Regions from separate parts of the Paenibacillus sp. FSL R10-2778 genome, predicted to be linked through region 2. Evidence: predicted binding sites of a transcription regulator. Region 2 holds the regulator's gene; each other region holds the start of a gene.
What was found. The regulator Rex, encoded in region 2, represses fermentation and respiration genes when NADH is low (regulators of the CRP and FNR family bind a similar motif). The targets are predictions, from matches to a motif close to TTGTGAAATATTTCACAA.
Positions count from the first base shown of each region.

Region 1: a site for Rex is predicted at 1,412-1,429, ahead of NST40_RS20580 (polymer-forming cytoskeletal protein). Genes of this name have one in related genera too.
Region 3: a site for Rex is predicted at 1,481-1,498, ahead of NST40_RS01135 (phosphoketolase family protein). Genes of this name have one in related genera too.

Region 1 covers NZ_CP151956.1:4,546,526-4,549,814, reverse strand. The annotation lists gene NST40_RS20585 (LacI family DNA-binding transcriptional regulator) at 1-847, opposite strand, end outside; gene NST40_RS20580 (polymer-forming cytoskeletal protein) at 1,488-2,039, shown strand; gene NST40_RS20575 (hypothetical protein) at 2,660-2,905, shown strand; gene NST40_RS20570 (histidine phosphatase family protein) at 2,968-3,289, opposite strand, start outside.
Region 2 covers NZ_CP151956.1:4,723,069-4,726,357, reverse strand. The annotation lists gene dinG (ATP-dependent DNA helicase DinG) at 1-1,398, shown strand, start outside; gene NST40_RS21320 (redox-sensing transcriptional repressor Rex) at 1,529-2,182, shown strand; gene NST40_RS21315 (amidohydrolase) at 2,169-3,289, shown strand, end outside.
Region 3 covers NZ_CP151956.1:231,505-234,793, forward strand. The annotation lists gene guaD (guanine deaminase) at 1-11, opposite strand, end outside; gene NST40_RS01125 (hypothetical protein) at 323-511, shown strand; gene NST40_RS01130 (GntR family transcriptional regulator) at 599-1,321, shown strand; gene NST40_RS01135 (phosphoketolase family protein) at 1,615-3,289, shown strand, end outside.

The sequences.
Region 1 (3,289 bases), 180 kb from region 2:
TGAGTTCAAATGCAGTAGCCGCTTTATCCCCTGTGAAAATGAATTTATGAACGTCATCGCCTAATATTTCCGGACAATTGCAGGTGCAAAGAACAGAGAGTTGTTCGAACCTCCCGTTTTTTCCAACGTAACTTCCAATAAACTCATTAATGACAATAGCCTCTTTATAGCCCCCCTCCTGTAAGAATGTATTTAATTCCTCCAAATTGACAACGGTGAATATCGCTTCTTCAGGTAATGGAAGACTGTCCTGAATAAAGCGGGTGAGGAAAGAATTATTGAAGCTCTCCATAATTAAACATACCTTTGAAAGGTTCTGTGGTTTTACCTTTTGCAGAGCTGCTCGATAGTTGAAAAGGACTTGCTTAAAGAGTTTATCTTCAATCATGCTGTCGATCAGAATCAAAGGAATTCCTTCTACAAAATGTGTAGAGATCGAATAAAAGGCTTCCTCACGCACATCGATCAGAAATACAGCCTCCAGTTTTCTTTCTACGATAATATCCAAAGAAGGCTGGTCAACATCAAGTGAATATAGCAGCGTATGGTAACCAGCATTTGTTAACCGTTGTTCCAAGGCATGTATAAATGAGAACTGGGCATGGAGCTTCCAGTGTGGGGTATGGACTGATGTGTTAACAAGCACACCGACCAATCTTGTTTTCTGATTCGCAAGTGAACGTGCTGCCAGATTCGGTATGTAATGCAGTTCCTCGGCAAGCTGAAGAATCTGCTGGCGCGTTTTCTCAGGAATGGTTTGGTTGCCGACACGATTCAGAACATAGCTCACTGTTGCGACGGAGACATTGGCACGAAGTGCGATGTCCTTCATGGTTGTCTTTTTCACCAGTAAATAGCTCCCTTATCCTTGTGATATTTTCTAAAGATTAACATTCTGATTCTAAAGCGTCAATGGGGGGGAGTGAGCAGTCAGATGACCCTGTTAAGTAGCTAGAAATGGAAGAATGTAGCCCTTGAGATTCAACTCTGGGAAGATCTGCTTGATAATCGTCTTAAGCTAAATTATACGAAACAAGCTTTATGCAAAAGCTGAAAAAATGCTTATTAACCCAATGGTCATCCTTCCGCTGTATTATTTTTATGCTGGAGTTTTGCATAAACCTAACATTAAAAAAGTAAGTGTAGAGTATGATGGTTCCATATCTTTTTCAAGAGAATATCTAATCTAAAGATTTATAGTAATAAAGATTATGAGGATACTTCCGCAGTTATTGGGAGTGTCCTTTTTGTATGGAATTAAGCACCTTTGTGACCTTTCTTAAAATTTGGGTAAATAAGTATTAAGATCCATGAACCTAAAACGGGCAGCGAGATGAGGTGTTACTTATGGATACGATTCCGGATGGAAAGGAGTGATCTTTGTGAAACCGCTTCAGATAACGACACAATATTGTGAAAATTTTCACCTGTTTATTAAAAATTTTAATATATAATTAATTTATAATCAAAAACAAGGGGGATTTCAAATGAAGTTATTTAAAATGATGTTAGTAGCAGGCGTCTCGGTTGCAGTCTTGTCTGGTTGTGGTGCGAATAATAATAATGCGACTAATTCGGCGGCTACTACGGCTCCAACTACAGAGCAAACGGATGCAGTTACTACAGCTTCAATCGTAAATCAAGCAGATGCGTTTACCAAGGCTGTAAGTAAAGATGGAAACTGGATTATTGCCATTCTAAATGATGTGACGATTGCCCAAGATGTTGTTGTTGAAGGCGAATTCCATGATAAAGGGGCCGCAGACGGCGATATCTACCGTAAGATTGCTCTTTATGCCCAAGATGCTGATCACAAAGTTACTGCCAATTACACACTCACTGTACCTAAGTTAACTGTACAAAGTGAAAATTTACGGGTTCAAGGCGGAACCATTAAAGGTGATGTTTATGTAGAAGCGAACGGATTTAATCTGCATGAAACCTCGACTATTGATGGCAATCTTTACTTCGCAAACGAAGATGTGAAAGCAACTGCAGGGATTGAAGGTAAAGTAACTGGGGCAACTGAAGTTAAATAAGTTAGTGATGATTTCGATTAGGTAGATGTAGAAGTTGAAGGACTAAATAGATAGAATTATCCGGATAGGTTCAGGAAAATGGAATCAGTATGAATGGGCAAACTCATAATGGACTACACCCCATCTAATTACCATATGAGAGCCGACGGAAGCTGTGAAGTAACAAGTAATGGAGTATTGAAGTGTACAGTAGATGGTTTTAACTGTATTTTGTACAACTAAAATGCTCAAAATGCTCGGCCAATGAAAATAGCTGTATTTAGTACATCTATTTTCTTGATTTAATACTCTACAGGCTATTTCTTAAGTTTTTAATTGTATAGAATACACTTAAAGTTAGAATTAGCCCTTGTGGATATGGAATAAGTGTATAAAATGCAGTTATCTTACAAATTTCAACAAGATAGTGCGTTACAACGGAGTGGGTATCCGAAAGCTACGAATGATTAAGCTTAGCTCGTAACCTACTCAAGCAAACCACCGCAGACCCAAAACACCAGGCAGTGAACCTCCAACGGAGAATCGCTGCCTGGTTGTTTTTTGTGGATGAATATATGAACTATTGTTGATTTTCTTCATATTGACTTATAATATTACTACCACTACTAGGAGGAACACATATGTCTAAGGAGTATTCGCGCACATATATTGAGAGCGTAAAGCTTGAAATGTTAAATAGGTTGGGATTAAAGCAGGTGTTCTTCAAGGAGCAAATAGGGGATAGCTTAATTTTTGAAGCTGTGGGCTTTGATAAAGGGGCAAAACACCGCTTTTGCGTTAGACCAAAGACGAAAACGATTGATGAATTCATTTCAGGCAAATGGATGAAGGTCCGCAGTTTTATAATCAAAAGTGTGGATATTTAATGTTGAACCCTATAAAGGTAGCCCCGTTAATCGGAGTTACCTTTTTATTTTTTGACCCATAGTCATTGATAATGTGAAGTATCTCCATACAGATCAATGGTTGTATTGTTATCAGTTAGGGTTACTTTACATAATGCTGTAGAGAGAATATCCGGTAACTCCCCAATTTCCTGCAATGATTTATTGAGAAAATAAGCCATAATGACTTTTAAAGTCATCCGATGCGTGACGATGAGCACTTCTAGCCCTGCGTTATCGTTTATGATGCGCTCTATTGTCGGCACTACTCTTTGTTCAAGCTGCTTGTAAGTTTCACCTGAGGTTAGAGGAATATATAGATCGGGTCTGGTGAAAAAATGGGAATATTGTAAAGGAGATTCTAGT
Region 2 (3,289 bases):
TTCACTGTGGCACACACATTATCGCGGCTGTATAAAGATAGCCGAAACGGACAGCTTCCTGCTCTGCGCCAGATATTACAGTCGTCAGGCAGTGAAGAGGCTTCAGAATGGAGCGGAGTCATCGATCGGATCTACCCGGATCTGCTTACCGTCAAAGAAACCTGGGATGCACTCAGCGACAAGCTGTTCAGCCTTTTGCCGGAACGCAGTGATGCAGGGGCAGGGGAAGCGGGACAACTGGTTATGCGTTTGATTCCCGCCCGTAAGCCGAAGGATTGGGATGAATTGGTTGCACTAGAGAACACTATGAATCTGACGTTAAGCGACATCATCCGTAAGGGTGATAAAATGCTTAACGAGATGCGCGACCAGGAAAGCCAATCCTCAGCAGACAGTCTTGTTACTGATATTAGCGGTTTATTTAAGGATTTGGCTTCCATCCGTGAGCAAGTAAGATTCTTTATGGGGCTGAATGACGATAATGTAGTATATTGGCTGGAGGCAAATGGGAATTACCGCAGCAAATCACTGCAGATGTATGCTGTCCCTGTGGATGTTAGCAGCCAGCTTAAAGAGTTGTTCTTCGATAAGAAAAAAAGCATCGTGCTTACCTCGGCGACGCTGTCTGTAGATAAATCTTTTCAATTTATGATTGATAATCTCGGACTTAACGAAGCTGCGGAAGAAGGACGTCTAATGACCTCACTTCTTCCTTCTCCCTTTAAGTATCGCGAGCAGGCACTGTTAGTTATACCGCGTGATTTTCCTAGTGTGAAGGGCAGTGTGGGCGATGCTCGATTTGTCGATACACTCGTACAGTCATTATCGGAAGCTGCTAAAACAACACGTGGGCGGATGCTGGTTCTGTTTACTTCTTATAAAATGCTGCGTCAGGTATATGATCCGCTTAAAGAGGCTTTAGCCTCACAAGAGATTACGGTGCTTGGTCAAGGCGTGGAAGGTGGCAGCCGGAGCAAGCTGATCCGCCGCTTTCAGGACAGTGCAGCATCCGTATTGCTGGGGACGAGCAGCTTCTGGGAAGGTGTAGATATTCCAGGTGAAGCACTGACTTGCCTGGCCATCGTGAGACTTCCGTTTCAACCGCCGAATCACCCGTTGGCGGAAGCGAAGTCGGAGTTATTACAGGCCCAGAAGAAGAATCCGTTCATGAAATTATCTGTTCCTCAAGCGGTTATTCGTTTTAAGCAGGGATTCGGAAGACTGGTTCGCACGGCGCAGGATCGCGGAATAGTTATTGTTTATGATACAAGGGTTATTGAATCTCATTACGGGAAGTATTTCCTTTATTCATTGCCTGGTCCCAAAATGGAGCATATGCTTACTGATCAAATGGTCCCTCGCATAGCGGAATGGCTAGAGGATGGCGGCGCTTCTTAAAACGCTCGTCTTCAGTTTAGCTCCTCCTTATCCTTAAGGGCGGTGTGTTACAGTACCGTCCTTAATAAGGAGAGGTAGACGTTTGAATATGGATTTTCACAAGAACATTACTATTTTTAGGAGGAAAAATATGAAATCGGATAAAATATCAGAAGCCGTTGTTCGCAGACTGCCTGTGTACTTGCGTTTTTTGAATGATCTCCAGAATCGCGAAATATTAACAGTTTCCTCTCAGGAACTTGGACAAAAGCTTGATCTTAATCCCGCACAGATTCGTAAGGATTTAGCATATTTTGGTGACTTCGGCAGAAAAGGTATCGGCTATGATGTAACGTATCTTATTGAGAAAATCCGTCATATCCTGAAGCTGGATCAACAGCTTAATGTAGCTTTAGTTGGAGCAGGTAATCTCGGACATGCCTTGTCTAATTACAATGCATATCTTAAAGATACTATGAAAATCACGGCTATATTTGATTCGTACGCTCCTAAGGTTGGACGTAAGATCAACTCCCTTACTGTGCAACCGATGGATGAACTAGGCAGCACGATTCGTGAGCAAGGTATTCGCATTGCCATTATTACCGTACCTGATTCAGAAGCTCAAAATGTAGCAGATATTCTCATTTCTTCTGGGATTGAAGCGATTTTGAACTTTGCCCCTGTGATTCTGAAGACACCACCGAATATCCGGGTGCATGCAGCTGATTTTACAACTGATCTGCAAAGTCTTGCTTATTACTTGCGGGATGGAAAGGAAGAAAGCGAACATGAACAACAATAAAACGATAATTAAGGGCGGGTATTTTCTGACTCCGGGAACGGATGAGCCGGTTCTGAGTGGATATATGACTATTGAAGATGATTTAATCACTTACATAGGAAAAGAAGAGCCTCAGATGGAAGCTGGAGTGCAAGTGGTTGATGGCAGCCGTCTGCTGTTCATGCCTGGACTTGTAAACACACATGGTCATGCGGCGATGTCTTTGCTGCGTGGATATGGAGATGATTTAGCGCTACAAGTGTGGCTTCAGGAGAAGATGTGGCCAATGGAGGAAAAGTTCACCGGTGATGATGTATACTGGGGAACCTCCTTATCTGTATTGGAAATGCTGAAGGGTGGAACTACGACCTTCCTCGATATGTATGATCATATGGACCGAGTAGCCGAGGTAGCTGAGTTATCAGGTATCCGTTCCGTATTGATGCGTGGTGTGATCGGGTTATGTCCAGAGGATGTACAGAATCACAAGCTTGCGGAAGCGATTTCTTTTGCCCGTAACTGGCATGGAAAGGCTGAAGGCAGAATTACTACTATGATCTCGCCGCACGCCCCTTATACTTGCCCTCCGGACTTCCTGGTTAAGTTCGTGCAGGCAGCGCATGATCTGGATTTACCGATGCATACGCATATGTCCGAAACGAAACGTGAAGTGGAACAAAATGTGGCGGATTACGGGTTGCGTCCTGTAGCTCACTTAGAGAAGCTTGGCATGTTCACACGTCCCTCGATAGTTGCACATGGTGTTCATTTAAATGATGAAGAGATTGAGATCTTGGCTCGCCATAATGTGGGTGTATCTCATAATCCGGGCAGTAATTTGAAGTTGGCTAGCGGAGTGGCTCGGGTTACTGATCTTCTAAAAGCTGGTGTGAAGGTGTCTCTTGGCACGGATGGCGCGGCAAGCAACAATAACTTGGATATGTTTGAAGAGATGCGGCTTGCAGCTCTCATTCATAAGGGTGTCAGCGGTGATCCAACGGCTGTTCCAGCTCCAGAGGCTCTGCGTATGGCTACAGAATATGGCGCGCAGTCCATCTTTTTAAATAATGTAGGCAGACTTGCTGTAGGGATGAAAGCAGATTTCATTGCTATTGATATCGATCAGCC
Region 3 (3,289 bases), 2.4 Mb from region 2:
TAATTTCTCATGATTTCCGCCTTAATGTTCGTCTTTTGGTGTGCATTCGTTATTATAATCCGTGAAAAAGGATAAGTCCAGACCAAAAGTCGAATAAAGGCGTAATTGACAGATAGGAGGAGCTGAGGAATTGAAAGCGAATATGACGCATAGACGTCACGTTCGCTAGGCTAGAATACAGAAAAAGATAGAGGGAAGTAAAAAATGCTGATCGGCTTCGATTTCTTTACGGTTATAGGAAATGAATGCGGTTACTATCTTGTGATATAATAGATGAAATCGATCAATAGTTTGAGAAAATTGGATTAGGAGTGTTGCCTGGATGAGAAGATACAACATTTGGCGCCCGTTGATGTTAATTATTGTTGCTGTACTTACAAAAAGCTTGGTCACTAACCTATGCATTTTGTTTGGTATGCAGGCTGAATCAGCAAGTAGTATGGGGACGCTGGGCATGGTCATTGCCGGTTTAGTGATGTACAATCGCATGACAAATCGCCGACGTAAATAAGCTGGCCGGATAGATTATAAACGTCTGGTTATTATGTTATAGTAAAGATTGAAATAAAACTTGTATCGACCTGAAAAGGAGTACTTCATGACACAGTTTGTCTACAAACAAATTATTGATGACTTAAAAATGAAAATTTTTGCTGGGCAGTTTCCCGATATGAAATTACCGGATGAACGAACGCTTAGTGAAACTTATCAAGTGAGTCGTAGTTCTATTAAAAGTGCTCTGACTAAAATGGCAAATGCCGGCATTATTTTTAAAAAGCGTGGCTCAGGGACATTTATAAATCCTTTATACATAAAAAATGAATCTATTTTTAACTACGAAGGCTCTAATTTAGGTGTCACCGACAATTTTCAAATGAATGGGAAGAAGCCAAAGATTAAAGTTTTGAAATTTGAGGTCATTCCACCAACGGAAGAACTACAGCGGGATCTGTTTTTAGGCCCTCATGATTTTGTTTACAAAATCATTCGCTTACGTCTTTTTGATGATGAACCCTTTATGATTGAAACGGGTTATATCCCAATCAAAATCGTGCAGAATTTAAATCAGACCATTATTGAAGGATCTATCTTTAATTATTTGGAGGATTCACGAAATCTGGCGGTAACCAAATCCTTTTTATCGATATCCGCAGAACCCTCTGAGGCTACGGATCAAGAGCTGCTGCATTTGCAGGCAAATGAGCCAGTAAGCATTATGGAAGGGATTTTCTTTTTAGATAATGGCACGCCATTTGAATTCTCCCATATGCGCTTCCACTATAAATACTTAAAATTTAATACCTTTGTGTCCGTTCATTAAAAGTAAGACTGGGGAATTTTTCTCGGTCTTATTTTTTTTATTTTGCGCAAAATAGAAGAAGGACAAGTAGCAAATACCCCCGCAAACTTCAGTCCATATTTTTACATATATATTAATATTGACGTATTTTTACAGACAATTGACACTGTTTTTCATACTATGTTCATATTTTCACAAAATTGGACCGTATCATTTGTTGAAAAGGTTGAATTAATTTTTCGCGGCGGTATGATGTACTTGTGGAAGAAATTACGGCAATGTAGACACAGAAAAAATTTTGGGGAGTGGAAGAAATGGTATTATCCATGGATGTTGATTACTCATCAAAAACTTATTTAGAGAAGCTTGATGCATACTGGCGCGCAACTAACTACATCTCTGTAGGTCAACTGTATTTGAAAGATAATCCGTTGTTAAGAGAACCGCTGAAAGAAGCAGACGTAAAGATTAAGCCCATTGGACACTGGGGAACTATTCCAGGCCAGAACTTTATTTATGCCCATTTGAATCGGGTCATTACTAAATATGATTTGAATATGTTCTACATCGAGGGCCCTGGTCATGGCGGTCAGGTTATGGTTTCGAACTCCTATCTCGATGGTAGCTATACTGAAATTTATCCGGAAATCACACAAGATATCCCAGGCCTGAAGAAATTGTTCAAACAATTCTCTTTCCCAGGTGGAGTTGCTTCCCATGCTGCCCCTGAAACACCTGGATCGATCCACGAAGGTGGCGAATTAGGTTATTCTCTATCCCATGGTGTAGGTGCAATTCTGGATAATCCAGATTTGATCTCCGCTGTTGTTATTGGTGATGGAGAGGCTGAAACTGGCCCATTAGCGGCTTCATGGTTCTCCAACCGGTTCATCAATCCAGTTACTGATGGTGCAGTTCTGCCGATCTTGCACTTAAATGGTTTCAAAATCAGTAACCCAACGATTCTGTCTCGTCAATCCAAAGAAGAAATTACTGCATACTTTAAAGGTATGGGTTGGGAACCGTTCTTCGTTGAAGGCGAAAATCCTGATCTAATGCATCCGGAAATGGCTAAGGTGCTTGATACCATCGTTGAAAGAATTGAAGCGATTCAAAAGAATGCACGTGACAACAATGACCTGACGCGTCCGGTTTGGCCAATGTTGGTCTTCCGTTCTCCTAAGGGCTGGACGGGTCCAAAGCAATGGGATGGTGTTCCGAATGAGAACTCTTTCCGTGCCCATCAGGTGCCGATTCCAGTGGATCAAAAAAATATGAAGCATGCTCCGGCGTTATTGGAGTGGATGAACAGCTATAGACCAGAAGAATTATTTGATGACAATGGTCGTCTGAACGCTGAACTTGCTGAGATTCTGCCAACTGGCGACAGACGTATGGGAATGAACCCAGTTACTAATGCTGGCAACCAAATTAAAGATCTAAACTTACCGAATTTCCGTAAGTTCGCACTTGATAATTCCAAACCAGGTGAAGTAATAGCACAAGATATGGCCGTTCTGGGTAAATACATGAAAGATGTTATCTCTCTGAACGAAGAGAACCGCAATTTCAGAATTTTCGGACCGGATGAAACAATGTCCAATCGTCTGGGACCTGTCTTTGAAGTGACGAAACGTCAATGGTTGGATCAAGTGATTGAGCCGAATGACGAATTCCTAGCTTCTTATGGCCGTGTTATCGATTCCCAATTGTCTGAACATCAGGCAGAAGGTTTGCTTGAAGGTTACGTATTGACAGGTCGCCATGGTTTCTTTGCAAGCTATGAAGCTTTCTTGCGTGTCGTGGATTCGATGATTACTCAGCATTTCAAATGGCTGCGTAAAGCAACAGATCAAAGCTGGCGTGCTGATATTCCATCATTGAATGTGGTAGCAACTTCAACTGTATTCCAACAAGACCACAATGGTTACACTCACCAAGATCCAGGTTTGCTAGGTCACTTGGCTGATAAAAAACCAGAATTTATCC